DNA from 3 places in the Paenibacillus favisporus genome. Region 3 is predicted to be linked to each of the others. Evidence: riboswitches for the same ligand, from Rfam matches in the RefSeq annotation. Region 3 holds a riboswitch; each other region holds the start of a gene.
The links. A riboswitch is a leader RNA that binds a small molecule or an ion and turns the genes downstream of it on or off. The one in region 3 is predicted to bind cyclic di-AMP.

Region 1 (10,219 bases), on a different contig from region 3:
ACTTGCGGTTTGTCGGTGTTGTTCATCCAAATCGTGAAATGAACCCGGCTGTCCATGCGCTCGTAAATGATGTTGGGATTGCCCGGTTCCGCCTTCAAAAAGCGGAAGCGGCCTTCGCGGAGCGCCTTGTTTTTTTTGCGCAGACCGATGAGCAGCTTGTAAAAATCGTACAGCTCGCGGTCCTGCTTCTTCGGATCCCACTCCATGCATTTACGGCAGTCCGGATCGCCGCCTCCGGTGAGGCCCACCTCGTCGCCGTAGAAGATGCATGGCGTCCCCATGAACGTGAACAGGAAGACGACCGCCAGCTTCATCCGGCGCTTATCGTGCCCGACACGTGTCAAGAGGCGCGGTGTGTCATGGCTGCACAGCATGTTGAACACCACTTCGTTCGTCTGCTGCGGATAGCGCATCAGAATGGTGCCCATTTTGTTGGCGAACGTCAGTCCGTCCATGCCTCCGTTGAAAAACTCCAGCACCTTGTCGGCAAAAGGGTAGTTCATGACAGAGTCGAACTGATCTCCGACCAGCCAGGCCAAGGAATCGCTCCACACTTCCCCGACGATATATGCATCCGGATTGGCGTTTTTGACGACCATGCGGAAGTCCCGCCAAAAATGGTGGTCGACCTCGTTCGCCACGTCCAGCCTCCAGCCGTCCAGCTTGATTTCCTTGATCCAGTACTCGGCAACGTCCAGCAAATACTGCTTCACCTCGGGATTGGCCGTGTTGAACTTCGGCATATTGCCGAAGAAGCCGAACGTGTCATACGTGGCGATCCCGTTCTCAACCCGTGCCGGAAACTGGTTGATATGAAACCAATCGGCATATTTGGACTTTTCCCCATGCTTGAGGACGTCCTGGAACGGTGGAAACTGTTCGCTGCAGTGGTTGAACACGGCATCGAGCATGACGCGGATCCCTTTGCTGTGACAGGCTTCCACGACCTGCTTGAGCAGCTCGTTATCCCCAAAATGCGGATCAACCTGCTTATAATCGACGATGTCGTATTTATGGTTCGACGGCGACGTGAACAAAGGTGTGAAATATATCGCATTGATGCCCAGATCGAGTAGGTCGTCCAGATGATCCAGGACGCCCTGCAGGTCGCCGCCGAAGAAATTGTCCGTTGTCGGCTGTCCTCCCCAAGGCTGTGTCCCTTTCGGATCATTGCTTGGATCCCCGTTCGCAAAACGTTCGGGCATAATTTGGTAAAAAATAGCATCCTTTGCCCAATCCGGCACCTTAAACACGTCGATCTCATGTATGTAAGAAAATTCGTAATAGCCGCCCGTCGGCGCCGGACAATTTCGGTACAGCCCGTTGTCGAGCATGTAAATCGTTTCCTTGCCGGAAGTGATCCGGAACGCATAGCTAAGACGCTTGTATTTAGGCAGCACAGCAGCTTCCCAATAATCGAACATATCGTCGGTCGCGGCTTTTTCCATCGTAATTTCAAAATAGGTCGAATCCCAGTCGTATTTGTCTCCGGTCATCGCCACCACCGTATCCACGTCGTTTCGTTTGGTGCGGACACGCAGATGTATCGTCTTCGGATCGTATGCATAGGCCCATTTGTCCCGGGGGACATGGTATAAAGCTTCCAGCAGCATGACTACACCTCCACTAAATATCTAGCTATTTAATACCTCATTCCCGGAATGATGAACCATGGCTGCCGCCTTCATCTGACGTTTCGGTGAACTTTTTGCGTAGGAGTCCCCATTGCGTGTAATTACATAATAAGAAGAAGCTTTTCTTTCAAAGGGTGCAGGTTTTTGAAGGGATTTATGCATCGATATTAAGAAGGAGACGGGCTTTGAAATGGTAAATACATATTTATTCCGAAAAAGAGGGGGAGGTGACTAAAAGAAACAATAGAACTAGGAATAAATGGAATTAAAAAACTGTAATCCGCATTATTCTGGCTATTTTGAAATGTATTGACCACTGTATGAAAATGTCATTGCATAATCATGCATTTTTATTGTATGATTAGAACCGTGGTTTTTCGGGCTGGGCCGGATACGGATCATGCCTTTGAACAACAATAAGAATCATTGAAACGGACAGGAGAGATAGATATGAAAAGATGGGGTATTCTAACGGCATGCATTCTGCTGGCAGGCTCCCTGCTTGCCGGATGCGGAAGCAAACCTTCGACTGAGGGCGGCACGGCAGCGGGCGAACAGCCGGCCAGCGGCAAGACGATCGTGCTTGGAACAAGCGCGGACTTCCCGCCGTACGAATTTCATAAAATGGTGAACGGCAAGGACCAAATCGTCGGCTTCGATATCGAAATCGCCAAGGAAATCGCCAAAGACATGGGGGCGCAGCTTGAAGTCAAGGACATGAGCTTTGATGCGCTTCTCGGCGAGCTGTCCACCGGCCGCGTAGATTTTGTCATTTCGGGCCTTACACCAAACGAAGAACGAAAGAAACAAATCGATTTCTCGAACAACTACTATAAGGCGGAGCAGGCCGTTGTCGTCAGAGAGGCTGACAAAGACAAATACAGCACGATGAAAGCTCTGGAAGGAGCTTCGCTCGGCATTCAGAAGGGTTCCATCCAGGAGGACATCGCCAAGACGATTCCGGGGGCGAAGATCACCGGTCTGGGCAAAATTTCCGACATCGTGCTGCAGCTGAACTCGAGCCGCGTGGATGCCTCCATCATGGAGAAGCCGGTTGCCGAGGCATACATCAAGAACGTCAAAGGTCTGGTAATTGCGGATGCGGTTCCTGATTATAAGGAAGACGGCTACGCGATCGGGATCAAAAAAGGCAACACCGAGCTCGTGAACCAAATCAACAAAACGCTGGACCGTCTGAATTCCGAAAACAAGATTGAGCAGTACGTTGCCGAAGCGAGCGATTTGGCTGCACAGAAATAGAGGTTAAGCTGTCTGTTCTCATTTTATACATCGGATAAAATAGCGAAGCGAATTCGCTATTTTTTCTGTTCAATGATGGGTACCTTGTTTCAAAAATGTCCCGATCTGTTGTATACAGGGAAAGGATGGGACAGGCAGGTATGATGACAAAGGAGGTTCTTGGGTCTTTATGAATATATTCTCCGTTTTTTGGGAATACCGGACGTATTTTGCGACAGGTATCCAGTATACACTGCTCCTGGCGGCCATCGGCGTCATCTGCGGCTTCGTGCTGGGCATTATTATATCCTTGCTGCGGATGTCCCGCTTGTGGCTGCCGAAGCTGATCGGTTCGGTATGGGTGGAAGTTCTCCGCGGTACCCCGATGGTTGTTCAGCTGTTTATTATTCACTACGGTCTCGTGGCCTTCGGGGTCAAATTTACGCCAATCGAGTCCGGTGCAATTACGTTGTCCATTAACAGCTCCGCGTACCTTGCGGAAGTGTTCCGTGCCGGAATCCAGGGGGTGGACCGGGGCCAGTCGGAAGCGGCCCGTTCCCTCGGAATGACGCGCAGTATGACGATGCGGTACATCGTGCTGCCCCAAGCTGTAAAAAGCGTGCTGCCGGCCATCGGCAATGAGTTTATTACGATTATCAAGGAATCATCCATCGTATCGTTTATCGGCGTCACCGACTTGATGTACCAGTCGGGGGCTATCCAAGGAATTACGTATGATTACCTCAGTCCGCTGCTGGTCATTGCAGCCATCTACTTCATTATGACGTTTACCTTGTCCAAGCTGCTGGGGGCATTTGAAAGGAGGCTGAATACCGATGATCAGCGTTAAAGATTTGCGCAAATCGTTCGGCAAGCTGGAGATTCTGAAAGGGATCGACATCGACATCGCCAAAGGCGAGGTCGTCGTCGTGATCGGCCCCAGCGGCTCGGGAAAAAGTACCTTTCTCCGCTGTTTGAATCTGCTCGAAACCCCGACAGGGGGACAGATCACGTTTGAAGGCGAGCCGATTACGGACAAACGCCATAACATCAATGCCACACGCGAAAAAATGGGCATGGTGTTCCAGCATTTTAACCTGTTCCCGCATAAATCGGTGCTGCAGAACCTCATGCTGGCGCCGGTTAAGGTGAAAAAGCAGCCGCCGGCCGAGGCGGAACGGATTGCCCTTGACCTGCTGCGCACGGTCGGATTATCCGACAAGAAGGATGCGTATCCGTCCCAGCTGTCAGGCGGACAGAAGCAGCGGATCGCCATCGCACGGGCGCTGGCCATGCAGCCCCACGTCATGCTCTTTGACGAGCCGACTTCGGCGCTGGACCCGGAAATGGTCGGCGAAGTGCTGGAGGTCATGAAGAAGCTCGCGGAGGGCGGCATGACGATGGTAATCGTAACGCATGAAATGGGGTTTGCCCGGGAAGTCGGCGACCGGATCGTCTTTATGGACGGCGGACAAATCGTCGAGCAGGGGACGCCTGCAGAAGTGTTCGGTAACCCGCAAAACAGCCGTACGAAAGATTTTCTAAGCAAGGTCCTTTGACCAAGAGCCTGAATCTACAAATGATAAAGCCCTGGACGAGAATATTACTCATCCAGGGCTTTTTTTGTACCTTTTTATGAATAAATCGTTAAAATGAATGAAGATGTTGTAACTTTTTTGAAAGGAATTGAGCCGTTTCTCCCTTGCTTAAGTCAGCTAACAACTCTAAATAAAGCCTGATCATTCAAGGGTTTTGGATTGGTAACATTTTCATGCGCACAGGTTACAAAATTGTGATATATTTGTTGAGCCGAAACTTTTAAGGTAAAGTGCGGGGGATGTAATTTGTGTACATAGTACGCTTGGGGTGAATCGCACCAACAGGGCGTAGGGTTGTCTCCTCAATCCGAATCCGACAGCTAACTTCGCAGGCATCACGACTTAAGGAGGAACCATGAAAAGATTTAAAGGAATCAAGACACTTGCAGCCATCATCGGCATTTCTCTGGCGGTACAGACGGTACCCACGTTTGCGGACTCGGTCCATGTAGCGAAGGATGGAGACACCTTCTATACACTATCTAAACAATATGGCGTTAATTTGAATCAACTGATGAATGCAAATCCGAATGTACAAGCAACCAATATTTATCCGGGCCTGAAATTAAACGTTCCCGGAGCAAGCACAGCCAAGGCATTTGCCGCAGAGGACAGCGGCTCCATCATCACGGCCGCTTCCCTGAACGTCAACGGCGATGACAAAGTCGTGGAAGCATGGGGTAAAACCTTCGATTACTCCAAAACGCTGGACGTCCGAGCTACGGCATATTCTTCCTCAGCTAGCGAAAACGGCAAGTGGGGCGCAGTGGATTACTTCGGCAACCCGCTGAAGCTGGGTACGATCGCGGTTGACCCGTCCGTTATTCCATTGGGAACGAAAGTGCTCGTTACCGGTCACAGCTTCCCGGGCCTTCCGAAGAAAGCCTTCGTAGCGACAGCTAAGGATACCGGGAGCGCGATTAAGGGGAAACGCATCGACATTTTCGTACCGGGCAGCCCGGAAAGCGTCAGTGCCTTCGGATTCCAGGACGTTGAGCTGTACTTCATTAAATAGTTCAAGCTATTCATAACAACACGGAAAAACCGGCTTTTGTACGAAAGCCGGTTTTTTTGTACGCTCAGCGCGTTACTTGTCTTTTGGAACGTGAAGTAACCTCGGCAGCGTGACGAATGAATAGCCTTTATTTTTCAAGGTCCGAATAATGTCCGGAAGGGCATCGATCGTACCGCTGAGATTGGACGTGGTTCCGCCTCCCGCATGCTGAAGAATGATCGAGCCTTGCCCAACGGTGGACAGCACGTTGCGCTTGACCGCTTCCTTGCCGATTCCTTTCCAATCCAGCGAATCGACGTTCCAGTTTACGATTTTGTAGCCCTGCTGCTTGGCCCAGCGCAGTTGGCGTTCCGTGATGTCTCCATAAGGCGGCCTGATCAGCTTGGGCTTATAGCCGACGATGCCGTAAAGCGTGTTCTCCGTCCGCTTAATCTCGGCTACATATTCGTCCATCTCCAATTTGTGAAACACGGGATGATTATAGGAGTGGTTTCCGATCACATGTCCTTCACGGACGATGCGCTCGACCAGCTCGGGATGCTTCTTCGCCCGGCTGCCCATCACAAAAAAGGTGGCTTTAATATGATGGGCTTTGAGCACATCCAGGATCTGAGGAGTAAACCTGGGATCCGGCACGTCATCAAAGGTTAGGGCCACCTCTTTGACGCGCGGACCGTGAATTTTGAACGTTTCGGGATATTTTTTGATCAGCTGGCCGAGCGTGAGAATCTGCTGTTCCTTCCGCTTTTCTTTCGCCTCCCGGCTGCTGGTTTCCCGTGCAGGTTCGGAACCTGACGGATGTTCCGGGGGTTCACCGCCTTGAGCGGCGGCGGCCGGCCACCCGGACTGCCAAGGACAGATCAACATCAAGATCAGCATCAAGATCAGCAGGGAAGACAGCAATGTGCATAACAGCTTCTTTTTCATCCGTCTCGACTCCTTTCCACCGCGGACAAACAGCGAAAACATGATTATCCTTGTTATGTCCATAAGTTGATGCAATTATGTTGCTTTAAATCAGATGCTGGGCCACATTTTCATATCGTTCGGCAAAGCGTGTATAATAGAACTGATGGATTACGGTCGCTGCACATTGGCCGTAACCGCGAGGTATGGACAATGAGCGGCGGCGCTGCAATCATATAACCGTGTTGTCATATAGGCTTAATCACATACAACATAAAGGAGACACGAAGCAATGGCAGATCTATTTACACCTTATGTACTTAAAGGATTATCTCTGAAAAACCGGATTGTTATGCCTCCGATGTGCCAATATTCGGTACAGGCTGAGGACGGGATCCCTAACAATTGGCATTATGTCCATTATGTATCCCGCGCAGTCGGCGGAGCCGGATTGATTATCGTAGAGATGACGGGGGTTCACCCGGATGGACGGATTACGAACCGGGATACGGGAATATGGGATGACGGGCAGATCCCTGCTTACCGCAAAATCGTCGACGAAGTGCACGCCTATGGCGCAAGGATCGGCATCCAGCTGGGCCATGCCGGCCGCAAGGCGGAAGACGCGAACCCGCCTGTAGCTCCATCGGCCATCCGTTTTGACGAGAAATATAAAATTCCGAGAGCTTTGTCCACCGAAGAGGTCCAGAGTCTGGTTACCGCCTATGGGGAAGCGGCCCGGCGCGCGGTGGAAGCCGGCTTTGATACCGTGGAGATACACGGCGCTCACGGCTATTTAATCCATCAGTTCCATTCTCCGCTGACCAACCGAAGAGACGATGCGTATGGAAAAGACCTGGCTTTGTTCGGAGAAGAAGTCGTGAAAGCCGTCAAGAAGGCGGTCCCTGAAGACATGCCTGTTCTGATGAGAGTGTCAGCCAAGGAGTACGTGGACGGCGGTTATGACGTCGATTACTGCGCGGAAATCTGCCAACGATACCGGGATGCGGGCGTGGACGTATTCCATATTTCCTCCGGCGGTGAAGGTCATATCGGATCGAACGGCGGACCGAAGGCCGGCTCGGGGTACCAGGTGGAATTGGCGGAGCAAATGAAGGCAAAGCTGGATGTGCCGGTAATTGCTGTCGGCCGCTTGGAAAATTACGAGGAAGCGCAGCAGGTGGTGCTGGGAGGAAAGGCGGATCTGGTCGCAGTCGGCAGAGGCATGCTGAAGGATCCTTACTGGGCACTCCATGCGGCTCAAGAGCTGAACGGAGAACAGAAGATCCCGAAACAGTACTTGCGCGCTTTTTAACGGGGCATTGTGGAAATGAAGCTAATCAAACATTCACAACAAAACGCTGGAGTCAGATCGGTCGGATCGGCTCCCGCGTTTTTTAAACGGTAAACATAGCCTTGAATGAAGGCTCGTTGCTGCTATATTATGGAAGATGAACAAACCCGAAAAAAATTTTGGCGATTTTTGAAACGGTCCTAAAACTGCTGCGTAAAAGAGTATCAAGAAGAACACATTAACCTTTCAGGAGGAACAAGAAACCATGGCTATTTTCAAAAGACTGCGCGATTTAACAATGTCCAATATTAATGCGATTATCGATAAGGCAGAAGACCCGATCAAGATGACGGACCAATACATCCGTGATATGACCGAAGATTTGGAAGACGCGGAGAAGGCTGTAGCCGCTCAAATCGCCATCGAGAAAAAATTCAAGCAGCTGTACGAAGAGCAGCAGGCGCTCGTTGAGAAGCGTACCCAGCAGGCACACACCGCAGCCCAGGCACAGAACGTTGAGCTGGCCCGCCGTGCGCTGGAAGAGAAAAAATCAGCTGAGCAGAAAATGAACGAATACAAAGCAAGCTACGACCAGAACAAAGCTTCCGCCGACAATCTCCGTGCCAAGCTTGAGGAAATGCGCAAGCAGCTCACCGAAATGAAGAACAAAAGAGAGACGCTGGTAGCCCGCTATAATGCGGCCAAAGCGCAAACCGAAATCAACAAGGCGATGAACGGCTTCAGCACCGATTCTGCGACGAACGGCATGAAGCGGATGGAAGAGAAGATGCTGCAGATGGAGGCGCAAGCCGAAGCCAGCAACGAAATGTCCGCCAAAGGCAAATCGCTCGACGACGAGTTCGAACAGCTCGGTAAGGACAAAGAAGTTGAAGATGAGCTGGCAGCGCTCTTGAAGCAGTACGAGAACAAATAATCTGCCATAAACCAGGTATGATGAATAGCGAAGGGGAACATTTGTCATATTTCTCCTTCGCTTTTATTATGTATGAGTGAGACGTTGAGAAGATGTGGAGGCTAAGGTGGATGGATTTTAATATCATTAAAGGGATTCTGGTATGGACAGGTTCCGGGGCGATCCTGCTCTTTATTTTGATGTTTGTGGATTCGCTGTTTACCAAGTACAAAGATTTTGAAGAAGTGAAGGCGGGCAACATGGCGGTCACCTCGCGCCTGGTCATCAAGCTGCTGTCCCAGGGTTACATTCTGTCCGTTTCGATTCGGACTTCGAATAACCTGCTGGAAGCGCTTGTCGTATCGATCGTCTCCTTCTTGATCTTACTCGTGCTGGAAGCGATCGTGCGCGTCTTGATGAGATGGTGGGCAAAGCTTGACCTGGATACAGGTACACAGCAGGGCAAAGTGGGTTACGGCCTGTTTGCCGGTACGATCCATTTGGTGGGCGCCCTCATCATTACCGCCTGCCTGTAGCACGACCCCCAATATATATTAAAGTTTGATTACCTAAGGAGTTATAGCATATGAGTGTATTTAAAAGAATCGGCAACCTGTTTGCCAAGCCGGAACCGCCGAAACCGGAGAAGAGCATGCTGGCGCTGATGCCGGGAGATATTTGCGAGGTATCATTGGTCACATACGAAGTCATCGGACGCGTGCACAACCGCGGAAGAAACGCAGTTCTGCTCACGCTCCGGGACGGGAACACGATCGCTTACCTTCATATTGAAGAGCGCGAGACCTTGGAGTATGAATTGTACGCTCCCATCGACGGCCGGCTTGACAACCCTGCCGAAGTACCAACCGAAATCGAACTGGACGACCGGGTTTACTATATGGAAGAAGAATACATCGGTCATGTGTTGATTCAAGGCAAAACCCCGTTTACGCAAGGGGGAGAGCAGCACGTATGGCAGTACCAATCCGACGATTATCATCTGCTGCGGATCGAGTGGCAGAACGGACGCTTTATGCTGTATGAAGGAGAGAAAGTAATCCCAGGTGATGTGAAAGTCATCCGGGCCAATTAGAGGTGGGGCACATGATGGGTAAGAAGAGAAGCAGGTTTCTCGGCCTGAAGCTTCTGCTTGTCGCCAGCCTTGTGCTGTCTCTGCTGACCGGATGCGGTATCGGCTCGCCAAACGTCAAGGAGACATATCCGCTGGAGTCGGTGAACCGCGACGGTAACGCTACGTCGTATGTGTACCGGGCCGCGGACAAGACGGTTCCCGAGGTTGCGAAGGAGCTGACGGACGAGAAGAAGCCCGACCAGATGTCGCCGGAAGATGCCGACCGGATGTTCCTGGTGTACGGTAACGAATGGTACCATCTGCAGAAAGATACCGCCAAGCCAAGCGATACGCTGATCGAAATCGACTCGCAGCAGTATGTGCAGCGGAATTACGATTCAAGCTTCCTTCAGGGATATCTGACGGCGGCGCTCATCGGACAACTCTTTGATTCGTTCGGCGGGGGTGGCTCTTACCGGGGGTATACGAGCAGAGACATTTATCAGCCGAAGCAGGGAACGTACCACAAGCCGACAACCAACGATAAA
Region 2 (10,219 bases), on a different contig from region 3:
CATCTTCAACCCCAAAGGCTATATCTACCTGATCTCGCCGATCATGTGCCTGGGGCTGTTCCAAATGGCCTGCATCTTTTTCAGCAACGGGCTGGAAGAGGCGCTGAATCCGAGACTGAGATCGTAAGGGCCGGCGATGAAGGAGGAGAAAATGATGGAACCATTGGTCGAAGTGAGGGGGCTGACGATCGAATTCCCGATGCGCGCAGGTCTGCTGCGAGCCGTCAATGAAGCCGATTTTGTCATCCCCAAGGGACAGATCACGGCCCTGGTCGGGGAGAGCGGAAGCGGCAAATCCACGATGGCATCCGCCATCATGCGGGCGATTTCGGTTCCCGGACGCGTTGCCGGCGGATCGATTACGTTTGATGGCCGTGATGTGATGAGCTTGAGTAAGAAAGAACTGCAGGCTTATAAATGGGAGCAAGTGTCGATGGTGTTTCAGGCGGCGCAGAACGCGCTGAATCCCGTCGCCCGAATCAAGGATCAGATCATCGAGACGTTTCGGGCCCATTCCAAATCGTATACGGAGAAGCAGATAGTGGATAAAGCACGGAATTTGCTCGATTATGTCCGGCTTGATCCGGACCGGGTACTGAATTCGTTCCCCCATGAGCTCTCGGGCGGGATGAAGCAGCGGGTCATGATCGCCTTCAGCCTGCTGCTCGATCCGCAGCTCGTCATCCTCGATGAGCCGACGACTGCGCTGGACGTGATCACTCAAGCTTATATATTCGATATTTTGAAAAAGATCCACAAAGATATGAATATTACCATGCTGCTCCTGACCCACGATATCGGCGTCGTCGCCAAAGCCGCCGACCGGGTCGGTGTGATGTATGCAGGCAACGTCGTCGAAGCCGGCGATGTCTACGATATGTTCAAGCGGCCGAAACACCCCTATACCGCGAAGCTTATGAAAGCTGTCCCGAGCTTGTATGAAGACGTGTCGGAACGGAAGGGGATCCCCGGATCTCCTCCGGATCTGCTCAACATGCCGCCGGGATGCCCGTTTCACCCGCGGTGCGAATATGCGCACGCGAAATGCAAGGAACAGAATCCGATCAAAGTGTATACGCCCGCTGGGCATGAAGTCGCTTGTCATTTATATCCGAATCCCGAGTCGGTTGCGGAGGTGCGTACGTCATGAATGCCAGAAATATCGAATTTGAGGTAGAACCCAGACAGCGGCTGCGGGAAGCGGCCAGAACGGAGAGTTCCGAGGTGCTGATGCGGCTCGACAGCGTAAGCATGTATTTTGAACGGAGCCAGGGCATGTTTGGTCCCCCCCAGAAAGTGGGAGCTGTCGTCGATGTCAGCCTGGACATTCATCCCGGCGAAATCATCGCACTGGTTGGCGAGAGCGGATGCGGAAAAACGACGCTCGGGAGCATCATCACGGGCCTGCAGAAGCCGACTTCAGGCAAGGTGCTGTACAAGGGACAGGAGATAACGAAACTGAGCGGCGAGAAGGCGAACCAATTCCGCGGCGACGTTCAGCTGGTGCAGCAGGATTCCTACGCCGCGCTGAACCCGATGCGGACCATTTACCAATCGCTGTCGGCTCCCATACTGCAGCGTAAAATCGTCCGCGGCCGCAAGGCGGCCCGGGCGCGGGTCATCGAGCTGCTGCAGACCGTCGGCCTGACGCCGCCGGAACGCTTCCTCGATAAATACCCGCACCAGCTGTCAGGCGGCCAGCGCCAGCGGATTCTGATGGCCCGTGCCATTTCGCTGAATCCGAAGATTATCGTGGCCGACGAGCCCGTCTCCATGATCGACGTGTCGCTGCGCATCTCGATCCTGAACCTGATGTCAGAGCTGAACCGCAAGCTGGACATCGCCATCATCTATATTACGCACGACCTGGCAACGGCCCGCTACATCGCCGGAAGGGGCCGCATGGCCGTCATGTACCTCGGACGCGTAATGGAGCTTGGCGGGGTCAACGATGTCCTCAGCCATCCGAAGCACCCTTATTTGCAGGCGCTGCTGTCCGCCGTTCCGACGCCCGATCCCGAAATCGCCAAAGCGATGGCGGAGCTGCCACTGCGCAGCCTGGAGATGCCGAACGCGGCCAAACCGCCGACTGGCTGCCGCTTCCATCCGCGGTGCCCGATGGCCACGGACCGCTGCTCCTCGGAAGAGCCCCAGCTCCGCTTGGTGGGCTCGGAGCAGACGGCTTGTCATTACGCGGAGGAGGCGCATGAGCTGTGGCAGCGCAAGATGGCTGACATCGGCGCCATCAAAAGCGTGTGATGGGCGACTTCGGAGCACTGTCCAGAATCGTTCTTTCAATGTCACTAGTCCTGCTGCTGCTCTGTTTCGTCTCCCTGACGGCGGTAAAGCCAGGCACAGGGCCGTATGTAGTGGTTGTTCTGTCGGTCTGGATCAATATCATTCTCTCCGGCTGCATTATTCTCGTTTCCGTCTGGCGGAAAATGCGGGATGCCAAGCGCCGCAGGTTGGAAGAGGCTCAGGAGCCGGAAGGAAAATGAAATCCGGTTGAACAGGTGGATATGTAATGATTAATGGCATGAATTAATTACCGAATCACCCTTAAAAAGCACGATTCCCGTTGTGGGGAGCGTGCTTTTCGGTTTCATAGGCACGATGTTAAAGGAAAAAGAAGATGTTACCATTTTTATTTAATCACATTAATTATAAACATCATTAATAAATGTCCATCCCCGTCATGACCCGGCAGAGTCTTGCCCCGCATATACAGGTTAATATCAAGTTGAAATCCTATTTAACTGATCCTTCAGAAGTATCCGCGTCCAACAATGTAAAATTTCTATTTCGCATCGGGTCAAACCCCGTAACTCTTGCCCGTATACTCACGTCGTTAATATAAACACACGTATATTCAAGCCGTAGAGGGAAGGAGCAGGAAGTTGGAAAAGGAAAGCAGACGGCTTCTTTTTATACTGATCAGTGCAATGTCTGTTACAGCCTTGGTCGTACTGGTGATTTTGAGTGCAGGCCTTTTTTTGGACCGAAACCTGCGCTCAAGTACGTTGCAGGAGGCGAGGGTGCTTCTTCGAAGCGAGCTTCGTTTTCCTGATGAAGATCAGATTCGCTCGGTCCAGGTGTATGACGATAAATTTATGGAGCCAGAGATTCGAATCCGTTACCCGAATGGATTACGCTTGTCCGTCACCCGGCTGCGTAGTCCGTCCCCTTATCCGGTTCTGTCACACCAGAAAGCCGTTCCATCCACGAAGGAGCTTCGCGATGACCAAACGGAGAAAGTGGTGTATCGTTTCGTGAAGGATGATTTTCTGTATACGCTGCACGGGGACGTCCCGGAGCAGGTTATTTCGGACACGGTCCTGCAGATCTTCAGAAACGAGTGAACAGGGGCGGATTGATTATAGGAGCTATGCACCACTCGCGCCGGTTAGCGGCGGTCTTTCGGCTGGCCTTAGTCCCCTTGGAGGGGGAAAATGGTCCAGTTTTGGTTTGCATCCCCATATTCACTGCCCAACCCAAGACGAATATAAGGTATATTGGGAAGAAGCGGATCTTATATCTTCACAGCTCTTGTCACGACAGCCCCTCAGAATCAGGGTGATGCCATGAAGGAGGAGATTGAAACGGATACGATCTGGAACATCCGAAACGGAATCAGGGATATCGCCGAAGGGGTGTATCGGTGGGTGCAGGAAACGCTCCGGCGCCTCCCCTGGCTCAAAACCTTATATACGATATGGTGCTGGATATCCCTTTTGTTTTTTATCCTGGGCCTGTTCCTGTACCGGGATTCACGCACGATGCTCGTCCAGTATTTATGGTCTTTTTATGTCATGCTGCAGTTTTGGTTTCTTTGCCGGAGCAAAACATTTACCTGGAAGCAGGCGGCCATGTTTATGCTGCTGGGCATCTTTCTCGTCATCCCGGTCACGGCGCTGACGCTGCTCGCGGCTCACGGCTTGTTTGGCGGGGATACGCGGGACACCTGGTCCCAGGCCGTCTTGACCCCGATCTTCGAGGAAGTGTGGAAGCTGCTGCCGCTCGGTCTGTTTCTGCTTTTTTCACGGCGCGCCTCTTCCATGAGCCTTGCCGATTATACACTGGCCGGAGCCGGGGCGGGCGTGGGCTTTCAATTGATGGAAGAGCTGACGCGACGCTGGCTGAACTCTGGCATCATCGGACGGACGTACGGCTACAGTGTGACGATGCTTGGAGGGGAGACGATCCATTGGGATTTTTGGACGCTGTTCCCCGGCCGGTTTGAAGAAAGCATCTTTCCGACCATCATGTCGGTCAGTCATCCCGTGCACACCGGCATGATAACCTTAGGGCTCGGTTTAGCCGTGCGTTTGCGCAAGCGGCTGAGCGACGCCATCTTCGCCCTGCCGGCACTGCTGCTCGTCTGGTCAATCATCGATCACGCCGCTTATAACGGTCAGGGATCACTGCCGGACTGGTTTATGAAAATCAGCGACCTGACCGGCAGCGGATACCGGACGAAAGGCGTGTTCCTCCTGATGCTGGTGATTGGGCTCGTCCTGGATTACGTCTCGTTGAATCGGGTGAAAAGCCGGCTGCCGAGAATGGAAGGCGAAGGATGGATCAACCCGGTGTCAGAGCTGTGGTATATGCTGGAGTCTCTCTTGACCCGCAGGGAACGGCTGGCGAGCGTCATGTCCTGGACCCGGGAGCGCAGGGAGCTGGGCTTCTCGCTCCTATACGGCAACCAGGAAGCCGCCGCGCTGCAGGGTGACCTGCAGACGAGGATGCTGAAGCACTTCCGTGCCGCCGCCGGTGTAACCGCGCTCCTTCTGGTGGTCGCCGGGCTGGTGGGCTTCGCCGCTTATTTCCAGGCGCACGTCCATCCCGCCGACCCGGCTTGCTTCTCATGCATGTTCGATTCGCTGCAGAACTGGTGGGACCGCCTCGGTTTCTGGGAAAAAAGCGCCATCGTGCTCGGAGCGTTCGCTTTGTCGTTAATGTTCGTCAGCTTCTGGCCGGCACTCGGTATTGCCTTAACAGCAGCGAGCATACCGGCGAGCGGCCACGAAATCGCTAAGGATATCCGCGATCCGAAAAGGCTGCTCACCCCCGAAAATGCGATCTCTACGCTGCTTGCGCTGGCGCTGAGCCGTGTTCCGTTCGGCAGGCTGGCCGAACGCTTCGGTAAGAAAGGCGGCAGCAGGCTGAAGGATTGGTTGGAGAAGCTGCTTAAACGGCGAAAGGAGCCGAAGCCGGAACCCGACCTGCCCAAGAAGCCGCATAAGCCGGATGGGGAGGATCCTCCGCCAAAGAAAGAGAAAGATCCCGAGGAGCAGCCGCCGAAGAACGATGCAGACGATTATGTGCATTGGAGCAAAGCGAAGTACCGCGGGGTAGAGCTCCACGATGCCAAGAACGGAGCGCTTGGGGAGTTTGACGGCGTCGATCTGGAGAAGGGCATCTTCTATGAAGCCAAGTCGGCGCAAGGGCTCGACCGCATCCATCCAAAAACGGGCAAGCCGCAGCAGACGCCGCAGCAATTTACAGATAAGCAGTTGTACCAGAAAACGAAGGTGCGGATCAACAACCTGATGCAGAAGGCGGTTGGGACGCGAACAACGCCTGACGGAACGACGGAGATCCCGACGCTGGAGCAAATCAAAGGAATCCGGCATTTCGAGTTTCAGCTGGACGGGGACTCGCCGGCGTTACGGGCAGCCGCGGAGAACAGCTTGAACAAGCTGCGTCAAGAATTCCCGGATTATACATTCAACATTCGATTTGGGGTGAAATAACATGTCAATCAGCGCAATTATCGTGGACCCGGAAGACGAATTTGAACGGTCCTTTATGCTGCCGGTGGCGACGGAATCCTTTTTCCAGAAATACTGGGTGCCGGCGGTGGAAGAGTTGAACTTGCAGTGGGTCGCGCTTTTCCAGGACGGTACGGACGTTGAGTCCGAGGACATCCCAGCTGTCTTGGGCGAAGTGTCCCAGCTTAAAGAATGGGCGCGAAGCCACATGCATGGGGATGACCTCGACCACATGTTACGCAGACTCGAGCTGCTCGAGACGGAACTGCCGAAAGCGTACAGGCGCCGCGGTGCGGTTGTCTACATCGGTTAGCATTGGTGAATAATAGATGATTCTAATCTCATACGAGGTGATTGCGATCAAGTCCGGGTTACACAGACACCGGGCTTGATTGCTTTTATCCGCGCTACGTGATGAAAAGGGAAAGGGGAGAGCGAAGTGAGGCAGTCTTATCGAATGGACGAAGGGGCTTTTGTGCATCACTTGAACGAAGCTTACGGAATCGCTGCCCGGAGGCTTATTTTTATCCCTTATGGAGATTCAGCCTATTCTTACCGGGTGGAGGGAGAAAACGGAACGCGATACTATATGAAACTGTTTGACCATAGCAATGACAGCCACCGCCAAGGCATCCTTCGGTGCAGCCGTTATGTGCCGTTTATGTGGGAATTGCATCAGACCGGCCGCTTTGTGGAGCTGCCCTGTCCGTTTCGAACCTTAAGCGGTGCTTTCCTGCTTTCCCTCTCCGATTGCACAGCGGTGCTGTTTCAATTTATCGAAGGGGAGACCTGGGCTGAAGCTTACCCGTTTTCCAAGCATAACTTGGAGCGTATTGGACGACTGGCTGCGCGGATTCGGAAGTTGATTCCCTTTACTGCCACATCCGGCCTTTCGAGTGAAACGTATGATGTCTCCTTCTCCGAACATTTGATCCAATGCCTGGAGCAGCTTGAGCATCTTCAGCCCGGTGCAAGTCCCGCTAGCCAGCTGCTGCGTGAGCTTGTTATCCCTCAGCAAACGCGCATAACCGAGCTGCTGCACCAGATAACAGGGGTTCGTGAACGTCTCGTGCTTGACCCGCCCCCCAATGTGCTCTGCCACGGTGATCTGTGGGGAGGGAATCTGATGGAGACCGCGGACGGCCGGCTGGTCGTTCTGGATTGGGAAGCAGCCATGCTTGCGCCACCAGAGCTGGATATCGTGGGGTATATCGGGGACGGACTGGGTCATTTTCTCACAGGGTATGAGCAGGAACTAGGACAACAGATGGAGCTGAACCCGGATTTGCTGCGTTATTATGCATACCGCCATCATTTGAGAAACCTGACCCATTGGTGCATGAATATTTTGCATCGCGACCTGGAGCCGGACCAGCTGGATAACGACCTCGAAATGGTCCGGCATCACTGCTTGAACCGCTTGGAGAACGTAGAGGCTTCACTGAGGAATGCGGCGGATCGAAATATTTAGAAGCCTGATATGAATTTAATAGCGTAAACAAGCGATATGCACAGCTACAGCCAGAAATTAATAGATTACCGCCTTTGTAAGCGTTGACATGAAGTTCTTTTGAATTTTTTCATACGTATCTCAAACCGTTTGCTTCTTTACAGCAGGCATCCGGAAGGAGTAAGATTCAATTCGTAATCGTGAACTTGTGAACCTGAAACGTAATACTCCTTGATCGCTGAATTCTGAAATCAGGAGCGGGGGAACCAAAGGGAGGAAGTTAAGCCTTCGTCCCAGGGGTGAATCACTTGATGTTCATTTATTAAGTGTAGGGATACTTTCGGTCCCGAATCCGTCAGCTAACCTCGTAAGCGTTTTGAAAGAGGGATTTGTCGTGCGCGTAAAGCCACGGGAAGGTCCAGCTTTCCTGCGGCTTTTTTTGTTGTGCCCAAAAAGGGTTGAGCACGTGTCTAACGGGTACATCATGAGCATTTCAACTCTAACACTGGCGGTGACAAACATTTATGGCAGCATTGAAAAGACTTCTGATTGGACGGCCGCTGAAGTCTACCGAATTGGGAGAACAAAAACTGAACAAGAAAAAAGCTTTGGCCATTCTATCCTCCGATGCGCTGTCGTCCGTAGCGTATGGGCCGGAGCAAATTTTGCTGGTTCTTGTCACAATCAGCACGGCGGCGTTCTGGTATTCGATACCGATCGGAATCGGCGTATTGATTTTGCTGGCTGCACTCATTTTATCCTACCGGCAGATCATCTTCGCTTATCCGCATGGCGGCGGCGCTTACGTCGTCTCCAAACAGAATCTGGGAATCTATCCCGGGCTGGTGGCCGGCGGATCGCTGCTGGTAGATTACATTTTGACTGTTGCGGTCAGCGTTTCGGCTGGCACGGACGCGCTGACTTCGGCGTTTCCGGCGCTGCACGAGCATACGGTGGGGATTGCCGTCACCTTCGTCATCCTCATTACGCTGCTGAATTTGCGGGGCGTCACCGAGTCGGCCTCCATCCTGGCTTATCCGGTGTATCTGTTCGCCTTCGCGCTGTTCATCTTGATCGGCGTCGGTATGTACAACATCGTGACCGGTCACGTTTCACCGCATTTGCATACGCCGGTCGGGACGCCGGTGGCGGGGATCAGCCTGTTCCTGCTCTTAAAAGCTTTTGCTTCGGGCAGCTCCGCCCTGACCGGGGTCGAAGCGATCTCGAACGCCATTCCGAACTTCAAAGATCCGGCCCCGAACAATGCGGCGAAAACCTTGATGGCAATGGGGATTCTGCTGGCTGTACTCTTCTCGGGCATCGTATTTCTTGCTTATTATTTGGGCATATCCCCAAATTCCCAGGAGACGGTCGTATCTCAGATTGCCAATCAGACGTTCGGACGGAATTTTATGTACTTTTTCATCCAGGGCACGACGGCACTGATCTTGATCCTGGCGGCCAATACCGGATATTCGGCGTTTCCGCTGCTGGCGGTCAATTTAGCCAAAGACCGGTTTATTCCCCGGATGTTTACCGTCCGTGGCGACCGATTGGGATATTCGAACGGAATCATCATTCTTGGGCTACTGTCCATCGTGCTGATCGTCGCCTTCCACGGACAGACGGAACATTTGATCCCACTATACGCGGTAGGGGTATTTATCCCTTTCACGCTCTCGCAAACGGGAATGATCGTCAAGTGGATCCGGGAAAAACCGCAGGGTTGGGTGACGAAGCTCGTGATCAATACGATCGGCGCGCTGATCAGCTTCACGGTGTCGGTGATGTTCTTCGCAACCAAGTTTGCGCAGATCTGGCCGGTACTGATCTTTTTGCCGCTGATCGTGTATCTGATCCACCGGATCAAGAAGCATTATGAGGCGGTTGGCGAGCAGCTGCGGCTGTCGACGTGTGAGCCGGCGGTACCGATTGAAGGCAATGTGATCATTCTCCCCGTTTCGGGCATAACGCATGTCGTGGAGCATTCCCTGAATTATGCGAAGTCACTGGCGGCGGATCAGATCATTGCGGTATATATTCCGTTTGAACGTGAAGAGGAGAACCGGTTTGAGGAAAAATGGCAAAAATGGCGGCCCGACGTGCGCCTTGTGACGCTGCATTCTCCGTACCGGAGCATCATTCATCCGCTTAGCAAATTTATCGATACGGTGCACCGGAAAGCGAGCGAATCCAACTACCAGGTCACGGTGATCATTCCGCAGTTTATTCCAAAGAAAAGCTGGCACAATCTGCTGCACAACCAGACGAGCTTGATGATTCGGACTTATCTTTTATTCCGCAAAGATGTTGTTGTGACGACGGTACCGTATCATTTAAAAAAATAGCGATTCAGATGGTTCAAACCATTCGTAATCAGGCCCCGGCATCTGTGCCGGCGGTCTTTTTTTGCGTAAATGCAGCGGATATATATGAAGGGAAAGGGTAATCCCGTGGGAATAATGGCTTGAGCGTAATGGCTTATGAGTAAGGGCTTATGAGTAAGGGCTTATTTCCTGCAGAGTAGGGGATGCCTTTTTTCATGATGTGTCTGGAGTCGAGGCAATATCGCAACAAACGGTATGTCACTCGCGTCTAATCATCGTACCTAGAACAGCAACAGGAGTGGAGCAGATGAATGTAAAACTGATGACGATATTCGGTGCCGTACTCGGTTCTGTGCTCGTATGGGCAGGAAGCACAGCTGCGGAAGAACGATTTATTGATCTGCAGCACTCGAAGTGGGCGGAAGACGGCATCACCTATATGGCCGAACGGGGAACCGTCGCCGGATATGGCAATGGGAAATTTATGCCTGAAAGGCAAGTCACAAGAGCGCAGGCCGTTACTTTCATGGTGCGGGAACTTTATCCGCAGGAGCTGCAGCAAGAAGCGGACGGCGGCATGGCCTATACAGATGTGCCTAAGAACCATCCTTTTTATCTTGAAATTGCCATCGCCGCAAAACATGGGCTGGCCAGCGGATTTCCTGACAGCA
Region 3 (10,219 bases):
TCGCCGGCATTCGGCCAGACGGTGCCGGTGGAAGCGCCGACGAACGTATCGGCGGTGCTGGACTTCCACAGCGGCGCGGTGGCAACCCTACAGGCGGCCAAAGAGGCGTTCGGCTATTCGCCGCGGCTGGAAGTGTACGGCACGGAAGGCATTCTGTACGTTCCGGATCCGAACTTCTTCGGAGGCGCCGTATCCATCCAGTTCCCGAACGGGCAGACGAAAGAGATCCCGCATTCCCATCCGTATGCCGAGGAAGGACGCGGCATGGGCGTAGCCGACATGGCTTATGCAATCCAGTCGGGACGTCCGAACCGGGCAAGCGGCAAGCTGGCGCGCCATGTGCTGGACATTTCGCTCGGCATCTTCGAAGCGTCCCAGCAGGAACACCACATTCACCTGGAATCCACGGTGGAACGTCCCGCTCCGCTGCCGCTCGGCCTGAAATACAACATGCTGGATCTGTAAACACCGCACGGAGAACCTGTCCCATTTCAAATCAAGAGAGGATGCATAGATCATGACCAAATTTCCCGTCGCCGTACAGCCATATACGGTTCGCGAACAATTAAGCAAGGATTACATAGGCACGCTGGAGAAAATCGCCGCCATCGGCTATCAGGGCATTGAGCTCGGACGCCCGCCGGAAGGCATCACCGTGGCGGAGCAGAAGGCGCTGCTGGACCGGATCGGCCTCAAGGTCATCGGAACTCATGCCGGATTCGATACGTTTGATTTCAACCCGGACGACATCGCGGATTATCTCGAGGAGGTGGACGGCGGTAAATTCGTGGCGCTCTCGCTGCGTTTTGCGTCCCGGGACGAGGTGCTGGCGAAGGCCGCCAAACTGAACGAAGCGGGCGAGAAGTTCCGCCGGCGCGGGGTTCAGCTGCTGTACCATAACCACGACTGGGAGTTCGCCAAATTCGACGGCGAATATGCGCTCGATATTTTGCTCCGCGAAACCGATCCTTCCTTGGTTCAGATGGAGCTGGATACGTATTGGGTCAAACGGGGCGGTGAAGATCCGGTGTCGTACCTCGCCAAGCTCCAGAACCGGTGCCCGCTGCTCCATATCAAAGACGTGGAAGCCGGCGAGGAGCAGTTTTTCGCCGAAATCGGGGAGGGGATTCTCGATTTCAAGGCCATCGCCCAAACGGCGCGGGAGGTAGGAACCGGCTGGCTCGTCGTCGAACAGGATCAGAGCCGGCGCGATCCGCTGGAGAGCCTGGCGATCAGCTACCGCAATTTGCAGGGACTCGGACTGATTTAATCATTTATCTTCTTAGAACGAACATCGAATGGGCCTGAAAAGGAACCGAAGCTAAGACTCCACTTCGTGGGGGATGAGGAAGGGAACTGCCATGAATATAACGGAAAGCCAATCCAGCCGGGCGGCCTCGCATCTTGTGCACCTCCCGAGGATCCATATCGTCGGGGACATCGTCAAGAAGCCCGGCACCTCCCTCGGCCCGCGGCGGATTCACGATTACGAGCTGCTGTATTTTCCGGATGGGACGCGCAGCGTCTACAGGGTGGAAGGGGAAGCATACGTCCTGCAGGAACCGAGCTTTATCGTGACCAGGCCGGGCGAATACCACGCCTATGAATACGACCCGCAGCAGCCGGCGCGCCATCTGTTCATTCATTTCGGATTTCCGGAAGATGCCGGGACGGAGACGGCGCTTCCGCTCCTTGCGCCCGGCGGCCCGAGCGTTATTCCGCTGGACGAGGAGCTTCCGGTCGGCATGATGAAGCAAATCATGCATATCGCCCATGCCCACACGGACCGGATGCAGAGCCGCGGGAGCTCGCTTCTATGGTCGCTGCTGACGGAAATCAGCGGCCACCTCTTCGACGAGCCGCTGACGACGCCGGCCAACCGGATTCCTCCCCAAATCGTCAAGGCGCTCGATTATATCGACAGGCATTTGGGAGAGGCCATTTCGGTGGAAATGCTGGCGAGGCGGATCGGCTGGTCGCATGAGCATTTCTCCAGGTCTTTTGTGCAGTATATGGGCCGCACGCCGCGCGACGCGATTATTCAAAGGCGGATCGAGCGCGCCTGCCAGCTCCTGCTGTACGAGGAGCACAGCATCAAAGAGGTCGCCTTTGCGGTCGGATTCTCGGATGAAAATTACTTCAGCAGGGTGTTCAAAGCCGTGAAGGGACTCACCGCCAGCCAGTACCGCAAAAAGTATTACAATCCGATGTACCGGGATTTGGTTCCGGTCAAGGAGTCGGAATCGCTGTATCCGGTCAACCGGATTCTGTATAACATCGGGGCCGGCGAAGGTTAAACATTCGCCTGGCTGTATAGGAGAGTGATGCGAATGAAGGAGAATGTGAGGACAGCGGTGGTCGGTTACGGATTCGCCGCCAGGACGTTTCACTGCCCGGTTATCACGGCCGTACCGGAGCTGGAGCTGGCGATGATCGTCCAGCGCAGCGGCCATTCGTGCTTGCAGGCCTACCCGTCCGTCCGGGCTGTACAGGACGTCCGGGAAGCCTATGAGGATCCGGACATCGACTTGATCGTCATTACGACGCCGAGCACGGCGCACTATTCGTTTGTCAAGGACGCCCTACTGGCCGGCAAGCATGTCGTCGTAGAGAAGCCGTTCACGCCGACGACGGAGGAAGCGGACGAACTGATCGCGCTTGCCCAAGACAAAGGGCTGGTGCTCAGCGTGTTCCATAACCGCCGGTGGGACGGCGATTACCTGACGCTGCAGGAGGTTGTCCGCCGCGGTCTGGTCGGCCGGATCACCGAAGCGGAATTCCGCTGGGACCGGTTCAGCCCGAATGCCGACCCCAGCCGCTGGCGGGATGCGGGGGCCGAAGGGTCCGGGACGTTCTATGACCTGGGCGTCCACCTGATCGACCAGGCGCTGACGCTGTTCGGGCTTCCGGACAGCGTGCAGGCAGAGGTGCGGACGCAGCGGGAGCGGACGCTGGCCCCGGACTATTTTGACGTATCGCTGGGGTATCCGGATGGGCTGAAGGTGTCGGTAAAATCGACCCTGCTTGCCCGGGATCCGGCTCCAAGATACCGGTTGTACGGGACGGAGGGTTCGTTTGTCAAGTATGGAGAAGATCCTCAGGAAAATCTGCTGAAGGCCGGCAGGCTGCCGGGATCGCCCGGATGGGGCGAAGAGCCGCAGGAGATGTGGGGAAGCCTCGTGGCAAACCGGGACGGCCTGCAGTTTACGGGGCGTCTGAAGACGATTCCGGGATGCTACGACGCCTATTACCGCAACGTGGCGGAAGCTATCCATGGTGTGTCAGAGCTTGACGTAAAGCCCGAGCAGGCCCGGATGGCGATTCGTGTCATCGAGCTGGGCATGCAGAGCCATGCCGAGCAGAGAAGGGTGCCATTTACCCCTTAACTACTTACGGAAAGAAGGAGATCAAGCTTGTTTCCTTTCAAATTGTCATTGAATACATCTACACTCCTGCCTTACGGACTCGGCGTCAAAGAGCAGGTCCGCGTGGCGGCGGAAGCAGGCTATGAGGGCATCGAGCTGTGGGTACGGGACATTGAAGCTTACCTTGCAGAGGGCGGCGAGCTGCAGGAGCTTAGACGGTATATCGAAGATCATGGACTGAAGGTGGCGAACGCCATCGCCTTCTGGGCTTGGGCCGACCGTGACCCTGAAGCGAGACAGCGCGGCTTCGATCAAGCGGAGAAGGAAATGGAGATGCTGGCGGAGCTGGGCTGTCTCGCGGTGGCGGCGCCCCCCTTCGGACAGGTTGCCCACGTCACGCTGGACGAATTTGCCGCTTCCTTTGCCAAGCTGGCCGAGTTGGCCCGCCGGATCGGCATAGAGCCCTATCTTGAATTTTGGGGAAAAGCGGCCCGGCTGAACTGCCTGAAGGATGCGATTTACGTCGCTCAAGCCAGCGGGGTGGCGGACGCCAAAATTCTTATCGATCCGTTCCACATGTATACCGGCGGCAGCGAGCTTCGGGACCTTGAAGGCTTGCCTGGGAACCGGATCGGCATCGTCCATGTGAACGATTATCCGGCGGCGCCGTCCCGCTCCGAGATCCAGGACGCCCACCGGGTATTTCCGGGAGACGGCATCGCTCCGTCCGGAGCGCTCGCCAGAACGCTGGCGGATGCGGGATATGAGGGCTATCTGTCGCTGGAGCTGTTTATGGACAGCTACGGCGGGTTGACCGCCCTGGAGACTGCGAAGCTTGGCATCGCCAAGATCCGGGAGGCTTACAGCCTGTAATGTCCAGATCCATCGCGGGAGACAACCCCGTTAGCAAGCTGTCGCTGCTTGCGATTACGTGGCCGATATTTGTGGAATCGGCCCTTCAAATGTTTCTCAGGACATCGGACACGTTCATGCTGAGCAAGGTGTCCGACGGCGCGGTTGCTGCGGTCGGCGTCGCGAACCAGATCATCATGTTTGCCGTGCTGATGTTCAATTTCGTGGCGCTCGGCTCCGCGGTTGTCATCTCGCAGTATTTGGGTGCCCGCAGGCAGCATGAGATCGGCCGGCTGGCCGGGTCCTCGCTGGCGCTGAACTTCCTGTTCGGCCTGGTCGTGAGCGTCATCGTCATGATGCTCAGCGGGCCGCTGCTGCGGATATTCGACCTCGATCCTTCGCTGTTCGGGCAGGCGGAGAAGTATTTGCTCGTCGCCGGGGGCGCCCTGGTCATTCAGGCCCTGTTGACCGCCGTCACAGCCATGATCCAGTCTCACGGATTAACCCGGCAGACGATGGTCGTCACGATCGGCATGAACGTGCTGAATATTTTCGGCAATTACCTGTTTATTTACGGCCCTGGAGGCTTTCCTAAGCTGGGCGTCGTCGGTGTGGCGATATCTACCGCCTTTGCCCAGTGCGTCGGTCTGGCCGTCAATCTGGTGCTGCTCCGCAAGGCGGCGGGCGTCTACATCCGCTGGAACGACCTGTTCGTGTGGAGCCGTGAGCATATCGGGAAGGTACTTCGCGTCGGGGTGCCGTCCTCGGCCGTGTCCTTGTCGTACTCCGCCAACCAGTTTGTGACCACGGCCTTTATTTCGTCGCTTGGGGCCAGCGTGCTGGCAACGAAAATTTACACGCAGAACATCATGTTCTTCGTCATGATTCTGGCCGTCTCGCTGGGCCGGGGCGGGCAGATCATCGTCGGGCAGCTGGTCGGCGCAGGCCAGAGGGAAGAGGCTTACAAGCAGGTGATCCGGAATCTGATCCGCAGCGAGCTGATCACGCTGGCGGCCGTCGCCGTGCTGACGCTGTTCCGGCAGCCGCTGATGAAGCTGTTCACGACCGACCCGGACATTATCGCGATGGGAGCGGCCTTGCTGCTGCTGAGCTTTCTGCTGGAGCCGGGGCGCAATTTCAACGTCATCCTGGAACGGTCGCTGCAGGCCGCCGGCGACGCCCGGTCCGCCATGATCGTGTCCATCACGGTGACCTGGCTCTTCAGCGTGCCGCTGACTTATCTGCTCGGCATCCATTGGGGATACGGCCTGTACGGCATCTGGGCGGCGTTTATTGCCGACGAATGGCTGCGGGGCATCCTGCTCTGGGTCCGCTGGAGGAGCAAAGCCTGGCAGCGAAAAGCGCTGGTGCAGCTTCGCAGCGAGGAGCAGGCGCTGTAGCCGCCCGCGCAGGCAGCACAAAAAAACCGCCACTCGGGGATTATCCGGGGTGGCGGTTCTTTGTGCTGGCGCCGAACAGGGACAGATATGCCGAGGAGCGGCGGATCAAGGCGCGGGTATCCGTCGGGAACTCCGGGCCGAGCAGCGGGAGGCGGTTGACGGGAGCGTTCGCCCGGACTTCCGTATCAAGGTCAGCCGTCAGGCCGGAGGTCGCAAGCGACGTTCCTCCCCCGATGCGCAGCGATGCTGCGGCTCCTTCGGCGTAAGCCGTAAGGTTCAGCTCGAGAAGGCCGGCATCAAGGGATCTTCCCATGTGTTCGGCTGCTGTGCGCGCGGTATGCTGCTCCAGGCGTGATCTGACATCAAGCAGCGCCATCAGCGCGAGCGGGTATTGATTGTGGTCCGGCTGCTTCAGAATGTGCATGGCCGTCGCGGTGATGGCCTCTTCCAGCGTCAGGCCGCAAATATAACGCAGGCAGCAGCCCCACTGTACCAGGTCGAAAGTTTGCTTGCCTGAGCACAGCAGGCCCTCGGCAAGCCCTTCCTCTCCCGAGTAAGGCAGCTTCATAATGCCGATCCGGCAGTTTTCCAGCCAGCCCAGGTTGTGGTGCTGGTACCTTGGAAGATCGATTTCAAACAGTTCGATGGTAGAGATCAAAGCCCGGTTCATCGTGACATCCTCCTTGATCGTGATTTCATGGATACTCCCTGCCGTCTTGTTCCGGATCGTGACGGCCAGTAGGGTTCCATACATGTGTCCGATTGGTAAACTATCCGCATCATACGTCCAAGGGATATCTTTGGCAAGAAGACGAGGCGGATTTTTCGGATCAAAACCAGCATCTTTCCAGCGCAATGTCCAAAATTCCGGCAAAAAGCCCCTTTTTTTCATCCTAGCGGCTTCAGCCCTATTCCGGCATTATTTTCCGATCCAATGGGCGGGTTCAGCCATTTGAATGGTTTCCCGCCTTCAGTTATCCAGCAAAGCTAAGGAAAGCGGTAGGAAAGGCCGTAAAACAATGATTCCTACGGATTAGGACCCGTTTTCCCATCAGATCCCCAAATAAAGCAGGGAATCGTATCGTTTCCCTGCTTTACAGTTCGCCGTCCCAGGCGTATATTCATTTCATCATCCAATAGAGTAAGATTTGCGACTTGATGAACGCTGAATTTTCCGATGAAAAGCGGGGGAACCAATCGCAGTCCTCGTCCCACGGAGCTTTATGCTGGGGCTTGCGGCTTGCAGGGGTGAATCGGAGGCAGGATAACGCCTGTTTTCGTAGGGCTACTCTCACGGCCCGAATCCGTCAGCTAACCTCGTAAGCGTAGTTGAGAGCGGAGGAAACTGTGATTTGACGCATCAACACAGGGTATCTGCTCTGTGTTTTTCTGTGCGCTCATTTTGAAGGATGAAACGTGTACATGGAATATGTCTATTCGCTGAATTTCCGCCGGAGGGCGGAAAGCGGGGGAACCGGTCGTGTCTGCAGCATTCGCTGCGGCCATATGGGGTGAATCTCGAAAGTGATGAGTAGGGCTACTCTTTGGCCCGAATCCGTCAGCTAACCACGCAAGCGTATTAAGAGAGGCAGCTGTTATTCATGCAGATGGCAAGGCTTATTCAGCCTTGGATTTGGAAGCATGGAAGAGTGTCCTCTTTCCGGTGCTTCTTTTTTGTTGTTTAAAAAAGGAGAAGCATGGATTCCCAAGCGGGCGGCGCCCGCGATTTTGTACAAACAGAGAAAACAGGTTATTTGGGAGAGAGGAGAACATGAAGTGCCCCAGATACAAGTAAACGGAACCACGTTATATTATGAAATTCACGGCAGCGGCACGCCCATCGTGTTCATTCACGGGCATTTGTCGTCCCATCATATGTTTGAGCCCCAAGTCGAATATTTCAGCAAGCGGGCGAAGGTAATCGTGCTGGACCTCCGCGGTTACGGCAATTCGGGGAAGCTTGACGTGGAGGTCGGGCACATTATGGAAACCCAGTGCAGCGATCTGTGCGAGCTGCTCAATAAGCTGCATATTTCGCAGGCGACGCTTGTCGGCTGTTCCAGCGGAAGCGTGCTCGCCCAGACGTTTGCCGCCCTTCATCCGGACCGGGTCAGCGCTCTGGTACTCGTAGACAGCTACTTCGCGGGATGCTTCGGGAAAAAGAACCATTTGCTGAATATTTGCGAGGCGTGCAGTTGGCTGTCTTATTATTTGCCTGCGGAGTTTTTCCTCCGGTCGCTGCGGGTGACGTATAACCGGTGGAGACCGGTCTACAGCATCCTGCGCAAGGAGCTGTACCACAAGCGGCCGACAGAGTCGATCAAGCAGCGCATGGAGCTGCTGCGTATGGAGATGCCCGCCAATTTGGCACGGCTGCCGATGCCTGTACTGTGCGTCGCAGGCAGCCAAAGCGAGTGGTTCGTCAAGCAAATGCAGCGGGCGGCCACCCTGTTCCGGCATGTGCAGCTGGCGACGATCGAGGATGCGATGTACCCGACCCATTTATGCCAGCCCCATGCATTCAACCGCATGCTGCTGGACTTTTTGATGGACCAGCATATTTACCGGACCCGGGAAGCCTATGGAGGATAGCCCGCGGTCATGGGATTTGCCTCCTGGAAAGAAAATCGCATCTTGAGTCACACTGGCCCTAACCAAACGATCTACTCGCTGTATTAGGTAGCAAGTTAACCGCCCGATAAGAAGGCGGTTAACTCAGCTCTAGCGAGTTCGTTTTTTCAATGAGACTGATTAACTGATTATATTAAAAAGGGAGGGATGAACCGTCCATCAATATCGGTGAATCCGTACTCCTGGGCAAGATCACCAACCTGTAGTACCAGTCCGTTTTTCAGTTTCACTTCATCATCCCCAGCTAGGGCTGACACCGCTCGCCCTACGTAATACGGCGACTCCGTGTGTTTCAAAGCCTCAACCTCCTTCCAATGAGCTTCATCTGTACCGAAGTTCCTTAATACCAGTTCTGTTCTCATCCAGCCAGGGGAGACCGCTACCACGGTTATTTCAGTGCTTTTGAGATCCTGAGCTAATCCGAGCACTGAGCGGTTAATGGTATTCTTGGCGAGGTCATAATAGAAAGTTCCTAAATACTTATCCTGATCCTGAAATGTGGTATGTACGATCAATCCAGAATCAGCTTCTTGCATAAGCGGGATCGCATAATGGTTTGTCGCTATTTGTGGGCGTACTCCATTCTGAAACATAGCATCCCACATGTTCAGCGGATATTCCCAGAATGGTTTGGATTGTAAATTCACTTCCAAGTCATGCAGTCCCCAGACGTTATTCACTAGGATATGAAGCCGTCCTTGTTCCTGTCGGATTCTCTCGATCAAAGCTTGTGTATCCTCATCACGGGTATGATCGCAACGACATGCGTACGCCTCTCCGCCATGACTTCGAATCTCCTCCACAGTTTCATCGATACTGCCTGGAAAACCGTGTGTAGTCGTACCTCGTAAACTTCTTCCGGATACATAAACTACTGCTCCGGCTTTCCCAAGCTCAACGGCAATCCCACGTCCTGCTCCCCGGCTTCCTCCGGTTACGAGAGCGATTTTCCCAGCGAGTCTCTTCAAGTTCATCTACTCCTTCGCAGTTATTTATTTCATCATACTAAAGTAATACGTCATTAAATGTCGTATTTGAGGATGAACGATTGATTTTTGCAATCAATGAAAAGGCACACTTGAAAGTTAGGCATATGGCTAATTTGTTAGTTGCGGCTATATCGATAAAATACGTTATGGGAATCTGGGCTGCGGTGTGCAGCCTTTTTTTTAGGTTGGTGAAAGTGCTTGTGCCATTGACAGGCAGGGATATAATGGAGAGATACAATCATGGCATAAGAAGGAGGAAAAGTTGTGGCAACCATCGAAGATTTGATGAAGCTGGACATCCGCATCGGAACGGTGGTCAAGGCGGAGCCTTTTCCGGAGGCGCGCAAGCCGGCGATCAAGCTGAGCATTGATTTCGGGGAGCTTGGAGTCAAACGTTCCTCGGCCCAGATTACGAGAAGGTATACCCCGGAGCAGCTGGTCGGCCGCCAGGTGGCCGCCGTCGTTAATTTTCCCGTGCGGCGGATTGCCGGATATGAATCGGAAGTGCTCGTTCTCGGCGGAGTTCCGGAAGAGGGCGATGTGGTGCTGCTGGCCCCTGATGTGCCTGTCGGCAACGGCACGCCCATTGCTTGAACATTTTACAAAACGAAAGGATGGATACCGATGATTCTGCGCCCGACGAAGGAAGACTACAACGAAGGTTTCGCCAAGTATGTCTCCCTCGTACCTGAGGGGAACCTCGAGGAGATTCTGAACGGGTCTCTGAACCGGACGACCGCGTTTTATTCTGCACTGACGGAAGAAAAGGGGAATTACCGCTATGCGCCAGGCAAATGGAGCTTGAAAGAGGTGCTCGGCCATATTACGGATAATGAGCGCATCATGTGCTACAGGCTGCTCCGCATCGCCAGGGGGGACACCACGCCTTTGACCGGCTATGACGAGGAAGTGCTGATGGAAGGCGCAGCCTTCGACCGTTTCTCCATCGCCGAGCTTCTCGAGGATTTCGCCGCCGTTCGCC

Region 1: linked by a shared signal. The riboswitch ahead of ABID47_RS04500 (3D domain-containing protein) and the one ahead of ABID47_RS09980 (alpha/beta fold hydrolase) in region 3 are both predicted to bind cyclic di-AMP.
Region 2: linked by a shared signal. The riboswitch ahead of ABID47_RS07740 (APC family permease) and the one ahead of ABID47_RS09980 (alpha/beta fold hydrolase) in region 3 are both predicted to bind cyclic di-AMP.

The regions. Positions count from the first base shown of each region.
Region 1 covers NZ_JBEPLV010000001.1:933,311-943,529, forward strand. Annotated here, with positions in the region: gene ABID47_RS04480 (alpha-glycosidase) at 1-1,613, opposite strand, end outside; gene ABID47_RS04485 (transporter substrate-binding domain-containing protein) at 2,085-2,894, shown strand; gene ABID47_RS04490 (amino acid ABC transporter permease) at 3,064-3,723, shown strand; gene ABID47_RS04495 (amino acid ABC transporter ATP-binding protein) at 3,710-4,432, shown strand; cyclic di-AMP (ydaO/yuaA leader) riboswitch at 4,671-4,823, shown strand; gene ABID47_RS04500 (3D domain-containing protein) at 4,827-5,486, shown strand; gene ABID47_RS04505 (polysaccharide deacetylase family protein) at 5,559-6,413, opposite strand; gene ABID47_RS04510 (NADH:flavin oxidoreductase/NADH oxidase) at 6,685-7,707, shown strand; gene ABID47_RS04515 (PspA/IM30 family protein) at 7,952-8,620, shown strand; gene ABID47_RS04520 (DUF350 domain-containing protein) at 8,731-9,135, shown strand; gene ABID47_RS04525 (DUF4178 domain-containing protein) at 9,186-9,692, shown strand; gene ABID47_RS04530 (DUF4247 domain-containing protein) at 9,707-10,219, shown strand, end outside.
Region 2 covers NZ_JBEPLV010000001.1:1,661,827-1,672,045, reverse strand. Annotated here, with positions in the region: gene ABID47_RS07780 (ABC transporter permease) at 1-127, shown strand, start outside; gene ABID47_RS07775 (ABC transporter ATP-binding protein) at 152-1,150, shown strand; gene ABID47_RS07770 (ABC transporter ATP-binding protein) at 1,147-2,259, shown strand; gene ABID47_RS07765 (hypothetical protein) at 2,298-2,498, shown strand; gene ABID47_RS07760 (hypothetical protein) at 3,036-3,359, shown strand; gene ABID47_RS07755 (PrsW family glutamic-type intramembrane protease) at 3,582-5,753, shown strand; gene ABID47_RS07750 (hypothetical protein) at 5,755-6,084, shown strand; gene ABID47_RS07745 (phosphotransferase enzyme family protein) at 6,211-7,242, shown strand; cyclic di-AMP (ydaO/yuaA leader) riboswitch at 7,448-7,611, shown strand; gene ABID47_RS07740 (APC family permease) at 7,746-9,569, shown strand; gene ABID47_RS07735 (glycoside hydrolase family 3 N-terminal domain-containing protein) at 9,856-10,219, shown strand, end outside.
Region 3 covers NZ_JBEPLV010000002.1:408,593-418,811, forward strand. Annotated here, with positions in the region: gene ABID47_RS09945 (Gfo/Idh/MocA family protein) at 1-465, shown strand, start outside; gene ABID47_RS09950 (sugar phosphate isomerase/epimerase family protein) at 518-1,270, shown strand; gene ABID47_RS09955 (AraC family transcriptional regulator) at 1,362-2,297, shown strand; gene ABID47_RS09960 (oxidoreductase) at 2,331-3,386, shown strand; gene ABID47_RS09965 (sugar phosphate isomerase/epimerase family protein) at 3,414-4,238, shown strand; gene ABID47_RS09970 (MATE family efflux transporter) at 4,238-5,617, shown strand; gene ABID47_RS09975 (hypothetical protein) at 5,658-6,509, opposite strand; cyclic di-AMP (ydaO/yuaA leader) riboswitch at 6,771-6,958, shown strand; cyclic di-AMP (ydaO/yuaA leader) riboswitch at 7,046-7,210, shown strand; gene ABID47_RS09980 (alpha/beta fold hydrolase) at 7,394-8,209, shown strand; gene ABID47_RS09985 (SDR family NAD(P)-dependent oxidoreductase) at 8,377-9,222, opposite strand; gene csaA (chaperone CsaA) at 9,502-9,831, shown strand; gene ABID47_RS09995 (DinB family protein) at 9,862-10,219, shown strand, end outside.